Regions from separate parts of the Pelosinus baikalensis genome, predicted to be linked through region 1. Evidence: riboswitches for the same ligand, from Rfam matches in the RefSeq annotation. Region 1 holds a riboswitch; each other region holds the start of a gene.
The links. A riboswitch is a leader RNA that binds a small molecule or an ion and turns the genes downstream of it on or off. The one in region 1 is predicted to bind cobalamin.

Region 1 (7,922 bases):
TTAATCTCTTTCATTTCCGTCACTAAATCCGCTTTATCAATAATTTCTGGACGTACATCCCGCCCTGTCAGCACAAGATGCAATGCAGAGGGCTTGTCCTCTAATAATTTTAATACTGCTTCCAGAGATAGAACGCCAAACTTAATCGCATAGTTAATTTCATCTAAAATAATCATATCCCACTGGTTTGATTCAATTTCTTTTCGCGCCATCGCCAAGGCTTCTTCAGCTGCATGACGATGATCAGCCATAGCATCTTCATTCGCATTGCGAACAAAACCTTCCCCCATCTGACGCATTACAAAATTAGGTCCCAAAGCCTCTGCCGTTTTTAATTCGCCATACTTCCAGCTGCCTTTAATAAACTGTATGATCAGCACTTTGAATCCCTGTCCCCAAGCCCTTAGTCCAAGACCTAAAGCTGCTGTTGTTTTTCCTTTGCCATTTCCTGTGTTAACAAGAATTAAACCATGTCTGTTTTCCATATCCATTCCTCCCCCCTTATTTTCAAAACCCTTTGAAACAACTTTGTAGAATATCTAGCTATTACTCCTTTATCTATTTCGCTATCGACATATCAATGCCTGCATATACCATGTCCGGCTTTTTGACTCATAGCATCCTTAAGATGCTGCACATAAAGATCTTGAATCTTCGTATTTTCTCCTAAGCCATGGAGATAGACATCCACTGTGAAACCCGCCTTTACTAGCTGGGATTTGGCAGAATCCTCATCATCACCAGCCATGTCATTATTGACATGATCACCAGCAACCAGCATAAATGGCATCAATATTACTTTCTTGATATCCCGCTTTTTTAACTTTGCAATCACACTTTCTAGCGGCGGGAAACCTTCTACTGTATAAACAAATATATGATTCAGTCCAGCTTCTTCGATTTTCATTTGCAATGCAGCATAGGCTGTATTGGCAGGATGTATGCCGCCATGTCCCATAAACACAATGGCTTCTTTGCTTTCCACTTTAGGCAATTGTGCCGTCAAAGCCTCAATGGCTTCTACATAATCATCTGGTCTGTCTTCCTGCCCTGTATAATAAAGCAAAGGACGGCCGATTACAATCTTGTCAAATGCTTTTTGGTGCCCATGAATGTATTGAACGACGATTTTCTTGATCTTATCATATTCTTCGCCACCAACCACATGCAATGGCTGAACATATACTTCTTTGTATCCTTCATCTTCCAGCCTTTGGATTGCTTCTGTTTCTGTATCAATGTGAATACCATCTCTGGCTGCTAACCTTTTGATAACGATTCGAGATGTAAAGGCTCTGCGTACTTCATATTCGGGAAAATTCGCTTTAATCTTATTTTCTACACTTTCAATATTTAGTCGTAACCCTTCCTGATAGGTTGTACCAAAACTCACAACTACAATAGCCTTTTTCATCATTAGCCACTCCTCGTATTTCTTCTTTCTGTTAGTGAATACATATAAAAATCTCCTAACCAATTGGTCAGGAGATTGAAGCTTATCATTAAGTAATCTGACTCATTCTATAAAATTCCAGCCTTTATGTGCCAGAAAAAATACAACTAACATCTGTACTTAATCCCCTCCCCATCACTCGCAGGTCAATTGGTGATTGTTATATAGGCAGTTCTCCTGACTTAGAATCATCGCTTCCTCAAACCTTCCCAAGATTTTATCTCAGTGGTAAACCTAGGGGAATGCTCCTCATTACAGTGGCGGGACCGCGTCGGCATGTAACCGAACTTCCCTATTAAGCCCTAACGGGCACCTATACCATCCATATGTACTTTTTATCATACCGCTTGTATCGTATAACAAGCGGTATGATTTGTCAATGTAAGAGTCCCTGGAAGAATTGACTATTTGAGAAACCCATTTTTTCACTAGTTCTAGTTGAATGACAACCTAAAACGAACCTATATAATAGATGCCTCGAAAACCCATAGATGGACTGGGAAGCTGGCAATTATCCAAGCTGCCAGCAATATGAGAGAGAGGATACACACCGATTAGGATTTGATTGGCTCCTACCCACTTAACCGCCACTGGATAGTTATCTTGTATTTTTTCTATCCTGATAATTTTATCCATTACAGTCAGAATAAAAAATGAGACCAGCTAACCAAAGTTAGCTGGTCCTTGCTTTTATAAGTTATACCCTTAAAAGGCTAAAATACGAGCTGGATTTTCTACCATTATCTTTTTGATATCGTTGTCAGACACTCCGCATTTTTTTAATGATGGTACAACAGAATCTGCGAGACGCGTATAACCTTCACCCCCACCTCGACGTGTAGCCAGTTTAGTAAATACATCATTCCCGATAACGATTTGTCCTGCATAGCCCTCTCGGATCAACGACACTAACCCCGATAAAATATACCAGTCAGGATAATGAGCAATCCCCAAAGGCTCATCATCCGCCTCAAATCCAAAAGGAGTGAAAGAAAGTATAAAGCCCATATCAAGCAACTCTCTGTGCAGGCTGATATCAAAAGGTACATGTCCAGGATTGTTCACAAGTTGTTCAATAGAAAGAACGCCCATTAGCAGCTGGACATGACACAAGATTGTCCTTTCAGGAATACACCCACCTCGAGATAGGGGCTGCAGTACATTCTGCCTCACCTCGTCCCTTGTGAGATCAGGTCCTAGGTGAACCTGCAGCGACAAACCCGTTTCGCCGGAGACGAAAGCTGCCGCGCGCAAATAGTCTTCTAATTGTTTAGTGTATACCTCATAGGCCGCCTTAATATGGCCGGGAAAAATACCAGTTCCGCCAACGCCTTGATCAATTTCGCGGCGCAAAAATGCACCAAACTGTTCAAATGACATATCACGGTAATAAGCTGGCCATGTATATTCTGCATATAAACCTGTAGAAGCCACAATATGAACACCCGTACGTTCGGCTATCTGCCGAATGGCAAGAAGGTCATTGGGCGAACTGCGAATGCCAGGTGCGCTAACTTCAACAATTGAATCGCCACCACGATCTTTAAATTCGCCGACTTCGGCAGTCATCATCTGCTTGTCATCTAACCTCATATTGTCCAAAGATAAAACTATGTTATGACGCAGGGCTGAACGATTCTCCAGCACTAGCTTATCTTCCAGCTTCAGGTTGCGACGACTCGGGATAAAGCAGGATTTACGAGTTCGATTGCGAAACATGGAGCAGTCCGAAAGGACATGTTCATGCATAGAGGTGAAACCAAGCTGTTCTGGTGCGATCGGACCGCAAACCGTCATAATCTTTTGCGACATACTATCATCCTTTCCTTTACATTAGCGTGTCTTCAAGAACGCTTGATAGAGTCGCCCCGAAAATCAAAAGTTATTTTAACTGGAATGTTGTATATTCTGGCAGACACGATTATCCGTAATATCATATGCCCATGCAAATGCCAGAGGAACATTTTTTTATGATAATCCCTTGATCCTGATACTGACTTATATTCCGCTGTTGCTTTTTCTCTTGATTTCTTGCCACAACTTTCACATTTTAATCTATTTTTATCACCTCTTCTTTCCTGAAACAACATCCCAGTCCCCTTGTTTTGTTTCCTGAAACAACATCCCAGTCCCCTTGTTTTGAAAGTGGAACTAGACGGACTGGAAGCTGGCAATTATCAAAGCTGCCAGCAACATAAGAAAGAGGATACACACCGATTAAGGTAGTATCCTCTTTTATAGATTCCATCACAACCTATATATAATCACCAAAGATTTGCCCCTTATAAACCACACCTTTACTTTTTACTACTTGGTTTCATTCGTAAATTGTTTTTGTTTATCTTTGCCATACTCCACTATTTGATTGGCTTCTACCCATTTAACCGCCACTGGATAGTTATCTTGTATTTTCTCTTTCTTGATAATTTTGTCCATTACGTCAATAATGGTTTTACCGATGGCGTAGGAATCTTGGTCTACTATACCTGTAATCAATCCTTCTTTAATTCCATTTTCCCAAGTAGGGGTATAATCAAAACCAAAGTGATATATTTTCCCAGCCTTGCCTTGTGATTTGATAGCTTCCATAACCCCGGTATCAGGCCCCTCGGAACCTAGAGAAAATACTGCAATTAAATCCGGATTAGAGGTTATCTGCCCTTCTAACTGTCTTTTAGATTCAGAAGCTTGATCATTATCCTGGATGGGTTCTAACCAGGAAAAACTTTGCGCATCCGCCCCCATTACACCCTCAAACCCTTTTCTTATTCCTTCTTGCCGATATGTCATAGTTGTTTGCGTAAGATTTACTGCTGCCAAAGCGATCTTACCATTTTTAATTCCTTTTCCTTTTAAATATTCTGCAGCTTTTTTCCCCAACTCTTCACCAGCCAATTTGTTATCGGTTCCCACATAAGCCGCTCGGTTGTCCTTTGTTTTGACATCTGCATCAAAAGTAACGATGGATACTCCTGCATCCTTTGCTTCTTTCACCTTCCGATCAAACATATCCGGGTCCATGGGCGCAATCGCAATTCCTACAGCGTTACTCGTTATAGCTTCCTGGAGAAATCCAATATGTTTTTCATTTTTTTGTGATTCACTAGGAGGTGAAGTCTTAAATACCAAATTATAGCCAAGTTCCTTAGCCCGCTCCTCAGCTGCCTTTTTCATCGGTGACCAGTATGCTCCTGTATCTACAATCGGGATGAAGTATAACGTCTTTTTATCTGAGCCAGACGCATTACTAGTAGATTTAGAATCGGAGCCCGAGCAGCCGGTCAATACTCCCATCATGATTCCAATGAGCAGTAATGCCAGTATCTTCTTTTTCATTTACATCTCCCCCAACATATTACTTATTGATACTCCTGCCGCTAGCAGCTATCATGCTGCTTTAAAAGTATCTGCCAAATTACACCTCCTAATAACGTTTGATTGTGTTTTATGTATTACCTTTATCTATTGCGGCGATAGTAATCTACAACTACGGCAATAACGATAATACCGCCAGTAACAGCCTGTTGTATAAAAGAATTTAAACCCAAAATAGCCAGTCCATTACGAAATATTTCTAAAGTAAAAATACCAACAACTGCTCCGGGGATATTCCCGACACCACCACTGAAAGCTGCACCCCCAATGATTGCCGCAGCCATAGCAAATAAGCCGACGCCAGCGGCTTCGCTTGGCGCTCCAACATTTAGATTGGACATTAAAAGTACACCCGCCAGAGCCGCTAGAGCTCCTTCCAGCATATATACTTTTATGATGTGTTTTTGAATGTTAATTCCTGATAATCTAGCAGCTTCCTGATTAGAACCTACCGCATAACAATAGCGTCCAAAACGAGTATGGTTCATCACATAGGTCAAAGCGATTACCACTGCTGCAAAAACAAGGGTATTTGTGAAAATAAAATTTACACCCACTTTCGTATTGGATAACAAATAAAACCAATCGGGAACACCTTTCACATAGATACCATTGGTTATAAAGAGGATAATACCACGAATCATATAGTCAGTACCTAATGTCAAGATAAATGAATCTAACTTAAATCTTACAATAAAGAAACCGTTGATAAATCCCCAAAACATTCCTATCACAATTGCTGCTAAAATGACCACAGGAGGTGAAAAACCTTTTACAGCCAGAAAAACAGCAGCCGTTCCTGCAAAAGCTGCGATACTTCCTGCTGACAGATCGACTCTTCCAGTTACTAACAACATCGTTATCCCAACAGTAGCGATTCCAACCGTTGGAACTTGCCGAAAAAAATTACCAATATTAGCTTGGCTTAAGAACAATGGACTAATCAATGAAAAAGCAATTATTAACACAACCAAGACGATATACACGGAATACTTCAGAAATAAATCCTTACTATCTATTTTCCTAAATATAGATGAACCGTCATTGAGCTTTGGGTTCAACATGATGCCCCCCTACGGTAGCAAACGCCATAATCTTCCCTTGCGTTGCATCCTGTTTCAATATTTCTCCTGTTAATCTTCCCTCACACATGACATAAATTCGGTCTGCCATGCCCAAAAGTTCGGGAAGTTCAGAAGATATCATAATTACAGTCTTGTTCTCTTTCACTAATTGATTCATAATTTGATATATTTCAGCCTTAGCCCCCACATCAATTCCTTTCGTGGGCTCATCGAAAATAAATACTTCTGAGGCAGTATTTAGCCATTTAGCCAAAACGACCTTTTGCTGATTTCCGCCTGATAAATTACCGACCGCAGTATCTACGGATGCGGTTTTAATTCGCAGACTTACTCTGAATTTTTCAGCAATTGCCTTAAGCTTGCTATGCTTTAAAATAGCATCTTGCATATTGGGCATGTTGATGTTTTCCGCTACCGACATGATCAATGATAATCCTTGGCCTTTTCTATCTTCGGTAAGCAAACAAATCCCTTGATTTATCGCATCTTTAGGCGTATTTATCGTGACTTTTTCTCCCCTGACTTTAATAGTTCCTTGGGATATGGGATCTGCACCAAACAACATTCTTACGATTTCCGTTCTACCTGATCCTACCAGACCAGCAAAACCAACAATTTCACCTCTCTTAGCATAAAATGAAACACTTTTGACCCTGCCTGCATAGTCCGATAATCCCTGTATTTCCAAGATAGTTTCCCCGATATTACCATATTCTTTAGGAAATAACTCTGTAATATCTCGACCAACCATCATCGTAATTAAGGTATTCTGGGACACACTTTTCACATCAACCGTCCCTATATACTGACCATCCCGCAATACGGTGGCATGGTCACATATCTCGAAAATTTCTTTTAGTCGATGTGATATATAGATGATGGCAACCCCGTCTTGTTTCAATGTATTAATGATTTTAAACAATGCGGCTACATCATCATTACCTAATGAAGTAGTTGGTTCATCAAATATAACGATTTTTGCATCCAAGCTAATTGCTCTGCCGATCTCTAACAGCTGTTTTTGCGCTGTAGGCAGCGTTCCCACTATATCAGTAGGCTTTACTTTAGAACCAAGCTTTTTTAGAATGGCTTGCGTACTCCTATACAATTCTTGATAATCAATAATTCCTAACAGTTTATTTTTATAGGGCATTCTTCCCATGAAAATATTTTCCGCCACATTTAAGGCTTCTGCAAGATTCAGTTCTTGATGAACAAAACCGACTCCCAGTGCTTGTGCTCTTTCTGGTGTCATAACGGTACAATCAACATCATTAATGAATATCTCCCCTTTATCCTGAGGATAAATTCCGCCTAAAATTTTCATAAGTGTTGACTTTCCTGCACCATTTTCACCTAAGAGTCCATGTACCTCTCCCGCGTTAACTTCAAGATTTACACCCCTTAGAGCATATACACCCGGAAAACGTTTTTCAATTCCTGCCATTCTCAGTCTCTTTTGCATCAAACGTTATCCCCCTTATATCCTCATAGCAAAACCCATTAATACTCCAGTTCTATAGCTTCTCCGACAACTTCTAATACTATTTTTTCCATCACCCTGCCAATCAGCAATTGAAGACTCCTAGCATCCGGCTGACAGCCGCCTACATATATTTCAAATACACCAGGCTCCAATATACAATTACCTTCCTCATTAATCAGTGCCAATTGTCTTGGGGTTAGGGCAAAGAATACTTCTTGTTCTGTGCCAGGCAGCAAATGGACTTTTTGTATGCCTTGTAATTCCCAAATAGGAACTTCTACGCTCGCCTTCACATCTTTTATATACAACTGTACTGTTTCATCAGATGCAAAATTCCCAGTATTTTTAACCAATACAGAGCATTGAACATTTTCCCCAGCAGAAATTTTTGTACGATTTAGCTGCAACTGCCGATATGCAAAAGTAGTGTAACCAAGTCCGTAGCCAAAAGGATATAAAGCTTCCTTTGTCATGTATCTGTAAGTTCGATTTTTCATGGAGTAATCTGTAAACTCAGGAAGTT
Region 2 (7,922 bases), on a different contig from region 1:
AGTAAATCGTTCCTCAATTTCTTTTAATAATGGATTTTTTATTTGAATGTTATATTTAAGACGATTTAGCATTGGTCTAATATGCAATATTAATCCATCATGCAGCAAAGGATCTTTGGTCAAATCAAAGGTTAAAATATCTGAGACCATTTTGATTAGAGAAGTAGTTATATCAATGTAATTCACTTCCTGGTCTTTTTTAATAACTAATGAATTCCCCAGTAGTCGTTGTCCAACTCCGCATGAAACCAGGTATTGATAAATATAATGAATTTCTGAGTCATTAATATTAATTTTACATTTTTCATAAATTTTTAGCGCTAGCTTAGCAGCACTTTCGGATATTAGGTTGTCAGTAGACAGAAACATGAAGCTGCTATTATTCTGCCCTTGGATTTGGTTGCCTTCACTTACTCTTTTTATACAGATAAGAATATGGGTCAATAAATTAATAAAATATGGATCACCAATCGTATATTCCAATGTTTTTTCTAAATCAATCAATATTTTTTCAATATATAAGACTAAATCAATATCAAAGATCTTAGATAATCCCTTTATTGTCTGTGAATCAAGCCTAGAGATGCTCCTTTCATCAAGGCCATCACTAGTATCATTTAGTAATTCATTGGTAATGGACGCAATTGCTTTTCGTATATTTACTTCTGATCCATTAATCTTTGTGCCTTCCACACTTCTATTGAGTGTAATATCATAGCTTTGCAGCCAATCCCCTATGAACTTTAAATCATTTGCAATGGAGGCTTTGCTAACATAGTATGTATCTGCCAATTTTTGAATGGATGTATTTTGATTTGATTTCGTAAGCAACAATTTCAAAGTTTCTATTCTGCGATTTTTGATTGACAATGGATCGAATGCTCCTAAATTTGCATTGATATCATTTAGTAAATCGATTTTTTGATGATTACCAATCTTTATTTGTATACCACTCCCCGGCTTGCGAGTAATCTCAATATTTTTATTTTTCAAATAATTTTCAATAAAATTTATATCTTTGGATAGTGTTTTATCAGATACTTTAAGAACTCCCGAATAATATTTAATTGGTTTAAAATCATTTTCTGCAATAAGTAGTCTGATTAATTCTTTTTGTCGTAAATTGAATATAGACACTTATTCTTCCTCCTTATTACTATCTGCACTACTTATCTCGTGTTAATAGTAACATACGTATTATTTCTTTAAAATACTAAATGCCTTCCGTTATGATACAGAAGGTTTAATACCTAACTACGTAATTTTAGCGGCAGGAGGATCAAGCCGTCGTTACTCATAAACTCAACGCCCCTGACCGACTAATAAATTCAGAGTAATTTTTATCAAAGATATTATCAATGCCAGCGGCGATTTGGATAGTAGACATTACAAAAATAGTTGAAATTTTTTATTATCCCCTATAAACAGACAGAATTTTCTTGACAATTCCTAGTAAGAAGTGATAAAAGTAATAGATGGTATAGCTTGTCTTACTAAAAATTGAATATCGTTACGTCAGGTGCCCGCAAGGGCTTAATAGGGAAGACCGGTGTAATACCGGCGCGGTCCCGCCACTGTAACGGGGAGTGAATCCGCAAAGATGTCACTGGAGCGCAAGCTTTGGGAAGACGCGGGTAAGCAAAGATCCGAAAGCCAGGAGAACTGCCTGATTGTTAGTCACCGTTATACTCACGAGCGATGAGGAGGGGATTTAGAGAGAACAATCTTTTTTGGCTGTTGCAAAGGTCAGAATCGAATATGAACGGAATCTTTTATGCTTTATAGCCCCTTTCTGAATTTCAGAGAGGGGCTAATTCGTGTGTATTAAAATCTAAGGAGGAAATCTTTGAGTGAAAAAGAAAGCAAAACTAATAAATGCCAATAAAGAAGTTTTAATAACAATGCTGCTTACTAGTTCGATGCTGCTGGGCGGAGGCAATTCCCTTGCTGCCGAAGAAGAAACATCGACTCCTACTTTCACTTTGGATCAAATGATTGTAACCGCTACTAGAACAATGAAAGATGTGAAAGAAGTTCCAGCCAGTGTTGATGTGATTACCGCAGAGGAAATCGCTGCCAAAAATGTGACATCTGTCACGGAAGCATTGCAAATGAAAACAGGTGTCTACATGAGTCCAATCGCACAGGGCGGAATCAGTATCAGAGGTTTTGGCAGCACTGATATTCTGGTTCTCTTAGATGGACAGCCGATGAATTCTGGTTGGAATGGAGTTATGAACTGGGAGATGATCCCTGTAGAGCGTATTGCCCGTATTGAAATTGCTCGGGGAGCAGCATCATCTTTGTATGGAGGACGCGCGGTTGGCGCAGTTGTAAATATTACTACAAAAGATAGTGAAAAAGATACCAGTATTGATGCTGTTGTTTCCTATGGAAGCAATAATACATGGAAAAAAAGTATGTATTTTGATCAAAAATTAAATGACAAACTATCTGTTGGAGCAGGATATGAAAAAAGGTCCTCAGACGGCTATCGCGGTTATTATCGAACCGCTAACGGCAGCGCAAGTACAACGGTAAACCCAAGTACGATCAAAAATGTAAATTTACCTAAAATATCTGATGGGTCATACCTTATTGGCGGTCGTGGTGAAAAAGAATGGGAAAATGAAAACCAGTCTTTTCATTTAAAATATAAATTTGATGATAATAAATCGTTGAAATATACGTATATGAAAAGCAAAAATGACTATTCTTACAAAAATCCTTTCACCTATGCTTATGATGCAAATGGCAATCCAATTTTTAATGGAACTGTAAAGACCCAAGATGGTAGCTATGTGAAGTTAACTGCAGGCAATTTTTTGGGATACGTAGGAAGAAGGGAAACTGATTTACACACATTAAATTATCAAGATGATGATCATAAAGTGCAGTTAAACATTGGATTTAGCGATACGAAAAAAGATGGATTCAGCAGTGCGTCTTCTTCGGTAACAAATATTAATTGGGAAGGTAAAGGAACAAACTCTTTTTATCCAAACAAAACCTATAATATTGATTTTCAAAAGGCATGGGAAAATATTGGGAAGCATACAATTGTTGCTGGCTTCAATGGAAAAGAAGAGTCTTTTGATCAAACAAGATACAATCTGACTAACTGGAAAGATCATAATTCAGTGACCAGTTTCTATGAGAAACATGGAGGAAAAGCTAAAAATATTGCTTTATTTGTGCAAGATGAATATAAGATTTCTGATCCTGTAACAATGTATTTAGGAGTCCGTTATGACCATTATAAAAAGTATAACGGTTATTCTCATTACTATGATGCCGGTGAAGTATTGAACCCATCAACGAGTAAAAACCACGATAATGGCAGTTATGATGAATTGAGTCCAAAAATTTCTTTTGAATATAAAGCGAATAAATCTACTAGCTATTATACTTCCTATGGACATTCTTTTAATCCACCACTCCTTTATCAAGTATATCGGTACGGAGGGGGAGGAATGGGTGATGTCATAGCAAATCCTGATTTAGACCCTGAAACCTCTGATACCTTTGAAATTGGTATGAAAAAATCGTTAAATGAAAAAACCAATTTGGGGATTTCTTTATATCATGTAAAGACTGATGATAAAGTTGCCTATATATCTCACTATCTGCCAGGAACATCCATTGTAGATTTTAAAAGATATGAAAATGCAGGTACTGAAAAACGCAGAGGTGTAGAATTCGATTTTACTCATAAATTTAGTACAAATTGGAATGGCTATATTAATTACGCATGGCAAAATGGTAAAATCACAAATGCTAGCGGCAAGGAAAAAAACGACTTTGATATACCAAAACATTTGTTACATACCGGCATTGAGTATAATAAAAACAAATTCAATGCTATTTTAGACGCACAATATGTCAGCGAACGGCAAGCCCCTGATACAAGTACGGGAGAATACGGCTCAGAGGATGCTTTCTTCGTGATGAATACTTACTTCAATTATAAAGTAACACCTAATACGACATTACAATTTAGTATCCAAAACCTTTTTGACAAGGAATTTTATGCTAGTGAAGCAACCTCTGGAAGAACGTATAGCGTAAGTGTGCGCTATCAATTTTAATGTTCTTAAAAGTTAGTACGATGAGTTACGATAAGATAGGCATCAAATTGATGTCAGTTAGCAGCGTCGTCCACTCATATAAAAGGTAGACGACTTTCTTGTGGATAAACCTGTTAATAACATGTGAATGGTTGTTGATAACTTTCATTGCGTTCCTCTCGCGTTATAAACAGCTCATTTAAAGTTTTATGAGATTATAAGTAAAGAGTGAATATTAACAAAAAAATAAGCCATGCATAGGATGTTTCTTCCTAAACATAGCTTCAAGACATATTGTTATACATCAATACATTCATTTAATCATGGAATCCTGTTTTCTGCATGATTTCGCCCTGTCGTTTTAATTCTTCAATAATGAAAGCACCTATTTTCTTTAATATTGTCATAATTATCACTCCTTTAGTTTTACCAGTTATTATTCTTGATGTAAATATATTTCAATCAATAATCATTGTCAATTAAAAAGTTTATTCTATTAAAAAACGCAATTATGTAAATTATAAATATTAAATATTGCTGGAATTGTTTGTAAATACTAAAATCGTCTCACCCGAAGGCAAGACGATTAAATTTCTTCATCCCCTTAAAACACAATTGGAAAGTCTTTCTTTAGTCGCTTTACCTTTAATTCATCTACAGCAGTGTATTTTTCTTCGGCTACTTCTCGAATCTTTTCCTCGATTACCAATTGAAAAAGAGCAGATTCTACATCTTCATGCTCACTTCCCAATACTGAGTTTATTTCTTCTGCTGTCATTTCGCCGTAGTCATATAATAAACATAGGATATCAGCTTGTAGAAATTCTAGATACTCCATAAAATCTCTCCTGCTCAATTATTTATTATTTAGTATATCCCAATTCATCTATCAATAAATATGGCTTAAAATACGGAATGAGAAACACCTCAAAATGTATCTGAAATCTAACAAATCCTTAAGCACTTAGGCCTAAGGAATTATTTTACACACTCTCCCTTACGAAATTATAATGGAACCAATTGAACTTATTTCATTTATATTGATTGCAATCAGTTCTCCCACGACATACGATCCAACAGCAATTGTTAATTGGATAAACAGAAATTGCAGGCCAGGTCCATTAGTATCATTACAATGACGCACCTCTAAAGAGTTCCTACGTATACTACACCTGAGTTCGTAATAACCGACACGATGGCCCCCAAAGGAAATGTAAATGAATCAATATTAGACATTGATTTCTTCTCCTTCCTTTCTGCTGAATATAACTATCCGCATATTATTTTATGCATGATCACCATTAAAGGTTACATAGCGTGTTAATCTCTCTATCAGAATAAAAATCACCAATATGACGCCCAATCAACTTCGACAACTATTCCGCTCATATAAAGCATAAGATAATTTGCATAAAAAAAATAACCAGAACTAAAAAATCCTGGTCATAAGAAAATATAAAAATATGAAAACAACGCCTTCGTCTCATTTAAAATTATAACTACAATATGCCTCTTATTATTTTACTTTCACATTTTTTAACTCTTCGCAAAAAGCAGGTCTGCGCATGTATTCGAACATCAAGTGCTTAACCAAATCAGCCGCAATATGATTGCCGCCGATTTTTACTAATAATCGTAAATGAGAACAGACATTTTTGTAATGAGATCGTTTCGAACTACGAGCTGCGTCCTGAAGGATCTCTTCTTTAAAGAGCTCATAGACCTGCTCCGGGTATTTTGCTAGTAACGGACGGTAGAAATCCACAATACGATGGGGATTCTTTTGAACATACTCTAAAAGCTTTTCCCATTCCTGCTCTTCAATAATAGCAGACGTATAATTGTGCATATATCCGGATTGTTTTGCAAACTCCACCAAAATACCAGGATAAATTTGCGCCCACTCAGCCGAATCATACATAGTCTTTAATTTCTGATAGTAGGTAAATTCACCGGATAATGCCAACTCACGGCTCACTTCCCGCATTTTATCCAATTGCTTAGTTAGTCTATACACCTCAACGCGAAACTCTTTCCACTTTTTTATCAGCCCTGGCAACTTGTGATCGTGCTCTTCACCTTCCAATGCTAACATCTCTACCCTATCATAATCTTGTACTGCCAGTGCCTCCTGTATCGCTAATTCTCGAAAGCGGGAAAAATTTCGATGTGCATAAAGAAAATCTACAGCAGCTTTTTTACCATCAAATTTATCAATCAGTTCATATTGCAAAAGGGCAATCGCTTCAGATTCATATTCGTGAAAAAAAGCGTCTTGATCCTTTTCTTCCATTTCCAGAGAAATTTTCCTCAGGTATTGTTCGAATTGCTCTCGCTGCCTAGGATTTGTGATCACCGCAATGCAAAAATGCAGCAAGTCCATTCTCCATTCGGACCAGTCATGATAACGTCTTTGACCCGCTTCGTGAAGAATTTTGAGAAAGCACTTTTCTGCCTTTGGTCCTGGGGGAACCGTATCAGTAATTTGCACTAATACATCCTGTACTTCATAGATAATTGTGCCCACATCTCCTGCTGAATCATCAGCAAACTGCAGCATACCAGTCATTTCACCCATCACACATAATGCCAAATCCGCAGCAAGTTCATATTCTTGTTCATCACATGCTCTCCGTGCCCGCGCCACCACTTTGTAAGCTCCTTCAACAGCACGCTGGCAATTCCGGTAACTAATAAAACCATTATCATCTTTTGCTTCCTCAATATAGCGCCGCATTAAGCGAATCCACTTTTCTTTTTCGTCACTTCCAGAGTTAAACTCTGCTTTGATCTCATCGGCAATGGTCAAATCATTTTCCGCTATGTCCAGAAGTAAATTAATGAGTTTTTCCTTCGGTTGGCGAGACAGGCTGCTTTTAAGCTGTTCCCTAAGACTTGTCTTCACTGGTAAAACGGTTCCTGTTTTTTTCTCAGAGCTTACCTTTTTAGCAGCCACAGTGTGCACTTCTTCTTTGCGCAATGCTAAAAGGGCAGCTACCATATGCTTGCAGTACGGGCCTCCAGTATAAGGGCAGTTGCACCCTACTTCTACTATTGTTTCTTGCTCATCCAGCTGTACGGCAACCAAATAATCGTCACTGCCGGTGACAGCAACCACATATCGATGATCCTGTTGGTTCTCAATAATCCCAGTTCTTTTCTCTTGATAATACTGCCGCCCACGCTCCATAATAATGTCATCCACATATTGCTCAAAATCATTTAATTTCATCAATGCACCTCTGATCTCAATTATTCCTATATAAAGCTGTCCTCATTTTAATCTCATCGGCAATTTCCTTAGGCAGTTCCTCATACGCAATAATATTCTTATACAACGCATAAGGTAAAACCAGCTCTGGTGATAACATTGTGTACCGTTTATAAAGCTCTCTCGCTGCACCATTATGAAACTGATGGATTGCCTCTTCCAAGTCCCAAATACCCAGTTCATTCTCCTGCCATAGTGTAAATTTCCCTGCTAAATTCTCCAATTCTTTTCTCAGCTCTCGCTCATAAGCTTGATTGGACAATTCTCTCATTTTCTTAGAAATTCCTTTTGTATGTCGCAAAAAAATCACTCCCACTTGAATGTAATGTTTGGCAAATTCTTGCGAGTTATTTGGTATATATTGTGTTTATTTACTATTAAAACACAATCTCCTGCAAAAAGTAAATCCACTTTGCAAAACCTAAAGAAGATACCCCTAGTCATAAACTAGATTAGGGGTATCTTCGCTTTATTGAGAGTATTGTAAACATGATTTTACCAATACAGGGGTATGTGAGTGAAAATCAAGCTTATATCTTTTTAACAAATTCAGATTTTAATTTCATGGCCCCAAAACCTTCAAT
Region 3 (7,922 bases), on a different contig from region 1:
GTTAGCGCATTAAAAACAGTACTTTTTCCCACGTTTGGATTACCAGCTAAAGCTACCGTAAATTGCCCAGGAGTCGTTGTAACTCCAAAATGCTCACTCAGAAGTTTATGATGTTCTTCAATCGTAGAATTGCTCATTCCCATTCTCCCCCCCTAAATTTGTTGGCTATAGTTATAGCCCAGATTACATCGGATTAACATGAATTTGACTGGCGTCTTCACTGCGTAAAGCAATGAGAGTATCACGTACCATATAGGCTACAGGGTCACCTGTTGGGCTCTTGCGAATACATTGAACAGGCGTTCCTGGTACCATACCTAAGTCTAGAATGCGGCGGCGCAGCAAGCCTTGTAAATTAAGGGATACGATCTGGCATACAGATCCTATGCCCAGTGTTGATAATGGAATTGTTGTTAATGCAGTATTCATTATAAATCCTCCTTTGGCAAAATGGTTTAATATTAGCCAGGGCTAACATTAGTAGGAAAAAATATGGTTAGCCACGGCTAACATATAAGTAAGGGAATCTAATTTAGTATATGAACAGTAAAAGATTTGGTTACATACACTGATTGAGAATTAAAATATTTGACAGATGTTTTAATTATTGTTAAAATGATAATGATTATCAATATTAAAAGAAAAATAAGATTGTAAGCTCATAAAACATATGAAAATAAAGTGAATTTGTTATTTTAAGGTTGTAAAAGGAGGAAGAGGGATGTCTGTATGGGTAACAACTGATAACCGACAAGTATATATGAATGTAAGCGGTGACGTATTTGTAGAGCATCTTAATTTTCTGGAGCAAAACATGCTGAAGCATTTGCAGTATGGGTATCGGCGTATTGTGGTTAATATTAATAATATCGGACATTTGGATCATGATGGTATCCACGTTTTTCAATATGTGCGTGAAAAGATGCTAAAACATGGTGGAGAATTAATTATTGAAGATGAAAAAGGGAAATTAGCCATTTAATTCATACCGGATCGAATTACATCTTGCTTAATGATAAAAGATTTAAAAGGATTTCCTCCATTTATCTATATGTTGCAAAAAAACCAACAGTTGACAAAGAGAGGATTCTATTGTAAAGTATCGATGAGAATGACTATTACAATTAGATATTGCTGGTATAGGTGCCCTTCGGGGCTTAATAGGGAAGTTCGGTTCAATGCCGACACGGTCCCGCCACTGTAATGAGGAGCAAACCCATGTTGTGCCACTGAGATGATATCTTGGGAAGGTTTGGGGGAGCAATGATCCAGAGTCAGGAGAACTGCCTATATAACAAATCACCGATATAACCTGCGAGAGATGGGGATGGGATTTATGCGAATTTTCGTATTGTTTTCTGCTTGCGTTTTACTCTCGGTTTATACCGAGAGTTTTTTTATTATAACTAGAAAGGCGGAGAAAAATGAAAAAACGTTCTTATTTATGGATTATTTTGGGGTTAATCAGCTGTTTGCTGATGGCAGTGGCTGGCTGTTCTTCTGACAAGAAGAGCAGTAGTGGTGCGAAGGAGAAGGTACTTAAATTTATCACGGTTTGGCCTGCGAATACGATGGACCCTCATCGGTGTCATTTTAGTTTTATCTTAAACTCTGGAGCGATGGAAACCCTGGTTGGATTGGACCCAAAAACAACAGAACTCTATCCTTGGCTGGCAGAAAGCTGGAAATCTGACGATGGTCAGCATTGGGAGTTTAAAATCCGTAAGGGAGTGAAATTCCATAATGGAAAAGATCTGACTGCAGAGGCTGTTAAGGCTAGCTTAGAGCGCTCTATTTCCGTAAATCCTGGCGTAAAAGCATCTTTAAAAATTGCTGTAATTGAGGTAGTCGGTGATATCTTAAAAATTACCACTGAAAATCCATATCCGGCTCTGCCGTCGGAATTAGTTCATTATAATACGGTGATTATGGATGTGATGGTGCCAGATGGTAAGCCGCCTATTGGAACGGGTGCATTTATGTTTGCCAGCTTTGATATTGCTAAAGGTGCAGAATTGGTAAAATTCCCTAAATACTGGAATGGTATAGCGAAATTGGATCGGGTTATTATGACATTTAATGATGATGCAAATGCTCGTCTATTGGCGTTGCAATCCGGCGATGCGGATATCATTTATCGTCCGGCACTGGATACGCTGCAAACTTTGCGCAAGGATAGCAAGGTAACCGTAGAGAGTGTTCCAGGTAAACGAGTGTATCATTTAATTTACAATTATGCTGGTAACAATCAAGATTTATGGGGGAATGAAGAATTCCGCAAAGGAATGGATGCCCTCATTAATCGTCAGGAAATAGTTGATAAGGTTATGGGGAAAGAAGCCGTTGTAGCCTACAATCCTTTCCCAGGAAATTATCCTTTCTCTCCTGATCCTAAGCCTCATGTCTACAGTTTGGACAAGGCATTGCAGCATTTTCAGGCTGCTGGTTTAACGGTGCAGGATGGTAAGGTACTTAGAAATGGTCAGCCGATCAAACTTCGGATGGCTACCTATATTGCTCGTCCCGAATTGCCGCAAATCGCTCAAATTGTTCAAGCAACGGCTAAACAAGTGGGAATTGAAATGGAAATTCAGGTAGCTGAGAATATTGATGAATATTTGCCCCAAGGAAATTGGGATTTAGTGACATACTCTTTGCTGACTACTACCAGAGGAGATGGAGCGTTTTTCTTAAATGCTGCTTTTTCACCGAAAGGTATGCAAAATCATGGCCGCCTCAATGTACCAGAATTAATTTCTTTATTGGACACCTATAATCAGACGATCGATAAAGCAAAGCGAAATGAAACGGCAAAGGCAATTGCTACGATAATAGAAGACAGAGCTTATAATGCCTATATAACTTCCCCATATGAAACGGCTGCATATCGTAAAAACGTGAAAGGCTGGGTGACTCCATCAAATGAATTTGAGTTCCAAATGGTTACCAAGGATTTGGATGTGGTTTCAGAATAAAAACTGGCTATTGAAACGGATAAGTGAAGGCATTCTCCTTTTATGGATTATCTCATTGGTTAGCTTTGCCATTGTTCAAGTTGCTCCCGGAGATGCGGCATTGTCCCTGCTCCGGGTGGATACAGTGGCTGTGACCACAGAACAGGTAGAAGCCTTAAGACAGGAAATGGGTATGAATGATCCCGTTTACCAGAGGTATTTTCGCTATATGAGCAACTTGCTGAAACTAGACTTAGGGGAATCCGTAATGACGGGGCGCCCTGTTGCTGCAGAACTTTCCCACGCTTTTCCTGCCACTTTTTTGCTGGCTGGTACTTCATTACTGTTGACAATAGTCCTTGTTGGCGTTTTTGGGTCATTATCTTCCCGTTTTGCCGGGAGTTGGATTGATAAATTCTCTACTGGTTTTTGCCTCATGGGGGCTTCCATTCCGAGTTTTTGGCTGGGGCTGCTGCTCATTGATTTATTTTCTGTTCGTCTCCACTTACTGCCGGCAGTAGGAATGGCTAATGGAGGGCTTATTTTGCCCTCTCTTTCTTTAGCCATCGCTATTGCGCCTCCCTTTATTAAAATTTTTCGCAATAGCTTAATTGATTGTGCCCGCCAGGATTTTATCCGGGCAGCACGTTCTCGGGGCATTTCTGAAAAAGTGATTTTTATGCGGCATGTTTTGAAAGGCAGTCTAATACCCGTTGTGACAATCTTGGGAGTTAGTTTTGGAAGTTTGTTGGGCGGATCAGTGGTAGTGGAAGTGATTTTTGGACTTCCTGGCGTTGGTAAACTGGCAATTGAAGCCGTTACCCGTCGGGATTATGCTATTGTTCAGGGCTTTGTACTGTCCATTGGCATTTTGATTTTCTTAATTAATTTAGCTGTAGATTTATCGTATCGTTATTTAAATCCTACAATTTCCTTGAAGGAGGCTGAACGTCAATGATACAAAAAACTTCTTGGGGCGTTTGGCTGACTGTTATTTTTATGCTAATCATTTTATTTGGACCTTGGATAGCGCCGATGGACCCTAATGTAGTAGATCTTTCCAAGCGACTTCAATTGCCAAGTGCGGAGCATTGGCTAGGGACAGACCAATTGGGCAGAGATCAGTTATCCCGAATTTTGACAGGCGGGCAGATGACTGTTGGAATTAGCTTGATGGCTTTGGGTCTATCGATTATGGTTGGCGTACCCATTGGCCTTTTTGCTGGCTATTTGGGTGGACGTGTAGATTGGGCGTTGATGCGTTTGGTAGATGCATTCATGGCTTTTCCGGAATATATCGTTGCCATTGTTATTAGCGGCCTTTTGGGTGCGGGATTTTTTAATCTGATGTTTGCGATCCTTATTGTGAAATGGGTGGGGTATGCTCGGCTGGTACGCAGTGTGGTTCTTCAAGAAAAATCCAAAGACTATCTGTTAGTTGCTAAAATTAGCGGCGCCGGCAGCTATACTACTCTTAGACGTCACTTAATTCCTCACGTGATTGGTCCCGTGTTGGCTTTGGCTACCCTTGATATCGGCAAGGTCATACTTTTGGTAGCTTCCCTTTCTTATATCGGTCTTGGTGTTCAGCCTCCTCATCCTGAATGGGGCTCTATGCTCAACGAAGGGCGAGCTTATTTTACACAGGCATCCTACTTAATGATTGTGCCAGGAATGGCTATATTCTTAGTGGTATTTGTCATGAATCTACTAGGGAATCGTTTAGTAGAAAAAATTGGTTCAGATCGCCAGGAGGAGGGACGAGATGGAATTACTGAATGTTCGTGATTTAAAAATTTTTTGTCCCGATAACCGTCCTTTGGTGCACGGTATTGATTTTTCTATCCGCGCTGGCGAATGGTTTGCTCTGATCGGTGAAAGTGGCAGCGGTAAAAGTATCAGTGCCTTTTCTTTAGCAGGACTGCTGCCAAACGGACTGCGGCGAGAAGCTAAGGAAATACAAATGCTGGGTCAAGATTTAGCAAGTATCTCCGAAGGGAAATTGCGGGAGCTTCGTGGTACGGATATTGCTTATGTCTTTCAGGATTATCAGAGCGCTTTTACTCCTTACTTTACATTAGGTAAACAAATAGATGAAGTCATGCGGGCCCATAGGGGCTGGACAAGAGAAGAACGGCAGAAAAAAGCTTGGGATGCTTTAAATGAAGTCGGATTAAAAGGAGCAGAAGCCTACGGGCGATATCCTTTTCAATTAAGCGGTGGTCAACTTCAACGGGCTGCTTTGGCTCTGGCGATGATGATGGAACCGAAATTACTGATTGCGGATGAACCCACAACTGCTCTGGATGCGATAAGTGCCGCTAAGGTCCTGGATCTGATGGCACGACTAAAAAATGAAAAAGGCTGTGCAGTACTATTCATTACCCATGACTTGCGCTGCGTTCGCCGTTATGCCGATCGAATTGCTATTATGCAGAATGGTTCCATTATCGAATCTGGTGAAAAAAGAAAGATTTTTGAAAATCCACAGGAAATTTATACTCGCAATTTGCTGACATCAGTGCCACCCCTTCATAATGTACCACGGCGTCTGCCCATCGTAGGGGTAGATCTTTTGGAAGGGGGTGCTCTTTGTGCCGCTACAAGAAATGCATGATATAGGTCGACCAGAGGTGTTAAGGCTTACAGATGTCTGGAAAACTTACTATGGCGGTCATCAAGCCGTGAAAGGAATCTCCCTTACCATTGGGCAGGGAGAATGCCTGGGGCTGGTTGGCGAAAGCGGCAGCGGTAAAAGCACTTTGGCTCGCTGCCTTCTAATGTTGGAACGGATGGATAAGGGCGAAATCTGGTTAAATAACCGTCCTCTTCATGAATTAGGAACTTCAGAGCTTCGTAATGCCCGCCGGGAAATGCAGGTAGTATTTCAGAATCCGTCGGGATCATTTAATAGCAAGCTGACGATAAAGGATTCTTTATTGGAGCCGATTCGTTGCCAAAATAAAGGCTGCCCTAGCTTTTTAGGCGATACAAATAATATTGAGGAAGAAATTGCTGCTAAACTCTTGGAAAAGGTTCATTTGCCTGCAAGGTATTTGAATAGCTATCCTTCAGAACTTAGTGGTGGTCAAAAGCAGCGGGTCGCTATTGCACGGGCAATTAGTGTCGAACCATCCTTAATAGTCTTAGATGAGCCGACTGCCAGTCTTGATGTATCTATACAGGCAAGGGTGCTGAATCTCTTAAAAGACCTGCAAGAGGAATTGGGTCTGTCTTATCTTTTCATCTCCCATGATTTAAGTGCGGTTAACTTTATGAGTGAACGGCTGATGGTCATGCAGTATGGTAAAATGGTGGATTTATGTCAGCGTAAGGAACTATTTGCACCAGAGAGGCATCCTTATACCAAGCAGTTGCTGGAACTTTTTGATGTGAAATAAGTTGCTTATATTTAAATGTGAAAGGATTGAAATCATTTGAGCACACAGGATATTATAATCAGAAAAATTGTAAAAGAAGATATTTATGTTGTACAAAACTTCTTGCAAGGTCAGCTTCAAGATCTTTTTTCTCAGGAAGGGCAATTGGCAATCATGGATGATATTTGGGGCTTAGAAAAATTGTATATCGAACCTGATCGTAATCAAATGTGGGCAGCCTTTGCATCAGATGACAGAGTGATTGGGACCATTGCCACTTGTGAATATAATGATCGAATTCAGGTCTTGAAAAAACGTTACTCTCATCATATTACAGCGGAAATTGGACGCTGTTATATTGAAAAAACACTGAGAAGACAAGGGATTGGATCGAGACTGCTAAAAGAAGTTGAAGCCTTTTGTTGTGAAAAAGAGTATGAAACCATATATCTGCACACACACCGATTCTTGCCAGGCGGCTTTCATTTCTGGGAGAAGCAGGGGTTTCGCATCGTAGTTGAAGAACAGGGAGATGCTCAAATTGTTCATATGGAAAAATCAGTTGCATCTAAGTAAATAGTGTATAAACGTTAAAAAGGTCTGCAAAAACGAGAAGTTTTGCAGACCTTTTTAACGTTTATACACTAGAATTGAACCACAAAGGAGTGCACAAAAAAATAAAAAAACTTTGTGTCCTTTGCGTCTTTGTGGTTCAATTCGTTTTATATGTTTTAACAAAAATCTTGCAATATCCCCCAGGGGGGGATAAAATAAAGAAAAAAGATCCTACCAAAATTAACTATTTTTATTGAAAGATATGTTTTGGAGAAAAGGTACATTAGGCAGTTTTCATATTGATTTTCATAGCTAGAAGGAGGTAGAAAGATGAGAGTAATTCGACTGATGATAGTAATGCTTGTTATACCGGCAATAGCATATGCTCACTCTGGCACCTTGGTTAGAACATTAGCAAACTATGTTCCGATAGCATTGGCCTTTATACCGCTTCTAATCAATCCAGTTCTTAAGCTTTTAAAAAAAATCAATTCTTTCTTTAAAAGCAGGCAGGATTAAGCCCAATGTAATGTACCTTTTCTACTACTCGTCTCAGGCAGGAGTCTAAGTATGCTTAAGAATCTTCTTAATCCAAATATAAAGAAAAAAGTAAAAGTTGTATTAACACTTGCGGTACCGACTGTAATTGAGAATTTTTTAATTACGATCGTCGGGTTTGTTGACACTCTTTTTGTATCTAAAATTGGTTTGCACGAAGTATCGGCCGTTGGCATCTTGCTGATGATTACTGGAGCAAGAGGTGAACTGCAAGGTATGAAAAAAGGAGTCATTGAATTAGCGGATGCCATTATAATTAATAAGGCAGACGGTGATAACAAGCAGAAGGCTTTGATGGCGAAAGTAGATTATGACCGCATCTTGCATTTTTTGCGCCCCGCTACGGAAGGATGGGTTACCAAAGGACATACTTGTTCCGCATATACTGGTGAGGGAGTGGAAGATGTTTGGCGGATGATTGAAAAGTTCCAGAAAGTAACTGCAGCATCCGGAATCTTTGAAAGACGACGTCGGA

Region 2: it holds a riboswitch for cobalamin, as region 1 does, so the genes downstream of both, LMF89_RS01140 (TonB-dependent receptor) here and LMF89_RS11420 (sirohydrochlorin cobaltochelatase) in region 1, are expected to answer to the same signal.
Region 3: it holds a riboswitch for cobalamin, as region 1 does, so the genes downstream of both, LMF89_RS20915 (ABC transporter substrate-binding protein) here and LMF89_RS11420 (sirohydrochlorin cobaltochelatase) in region 1, are expected to answer to the same signal.

The regions. Positions count from the first base shown of each region.
Region 1 covers NZ_JAJHJB010000014.1:12,789-20,710, reverse strand. Annotated here, with positions in the region: gene cobO (cob(I)yrinic acid a,c-diamide adenosyltransferase) at 1-485, opposite strand, end outside; gene LMF89_RS11420 (sirohydrochlorin cobaltochelatase) at 578-1,417, opposite strand; cobalamin riboswitch at 1,604-1,785, opposite strand; gene LMF89_RS11415 (phosphotriesterase family protein) at 2,159-3,250, opposite strand; gene LMF89_RS11410 (hypothetical protein) at 3,298-3,543, opposite strand; gene LMF89_RS11405 (sugar ABC transporter substrate-binding protein) at 3,761-4,789, opposite strand; gene LMF89_RS11400 (ABC transporter permease) at 4,912-5,892, opposite strand; gene LMF89_RS11395 (sugar ABC transporter ATP-binding protein) at 5,870-7,378, opposite strand; gene LMF89_RS11390 (glycoside hydrolase family 3 C-terminal domain-containing protein) at 7,417-7,922, opposite strand, start outside.
Region 2 covers NZ_JAJHJB010000001.1:284,617-292,538, forward strand. Annotated here, with positions in the region: gene LMF89_RS01135 (BglG family transcription antiterminator) at 1-1,137, opposite strand, end outside; cobalamin riboswitch at 1,501-1,684, shown strand; gene LMF89_RS01140 (TonB-dependent receptor) at 1,851-4,088, shown strand; gene LMF89_RS01145 (hypothetical protein) at 4,672-4,905, opposite strand; gene LMF89_RS01150 (SWIM zinc finger family protein) at 5,584-7,299, opposite strand; gene LMF89_RS01155 (hypothetical protein) at 7,316-7,639, opposite strand; gene LMF89_RS01160 (zinc ribbon domain-containing protein YjdM) at 7,869-7,922, opposite strand, start outside.
Region 3 covers NZ_JAJHJB010000041.1:26,635-34,556, forward strand. Annotated here, with positions in the region: gene LMF89_RS20900 (FeoB small GTPase domain-containing protein) at 1-137, opposite strand, end outside; gene LMF89_RS20905 (FeoA family protein) at 184-429, opposite strand; gene LMF89_RS20910 (STAS domain-containing protein) at 722-982, shown strand; cobalamin riboswitch at 1,125-1,305, shown strand; gene LMF89_RS20915 (ABC transporter substrate-binding protein) at 1,425-2,975, shown strand; gene nikB (nickel ABC transporter permease) at 2,923-3,912, shown strand; gene nikC (nickel transporter permease) at 3,909-4,742, shown strand; gene LMF89_RS20930 (ATP-binding cassette domain-containing protein) at 4,720-5,571, shown strand; gene LMF89_RS20935 (ABC transporter ATP-binding protein) at 5,549-6,355, shown strand; gene LMF89_RS20940 (GNAT family N-acetyltransferase) at 6,392-6,910, shown strand; gene LMF89_RS20945 (hypothetical protein) at 7,220-7,408, shown strand; gene LMF89_RS20950 (P-loop NTPase family protein) at 7,460-7,922, shown strand, end outside.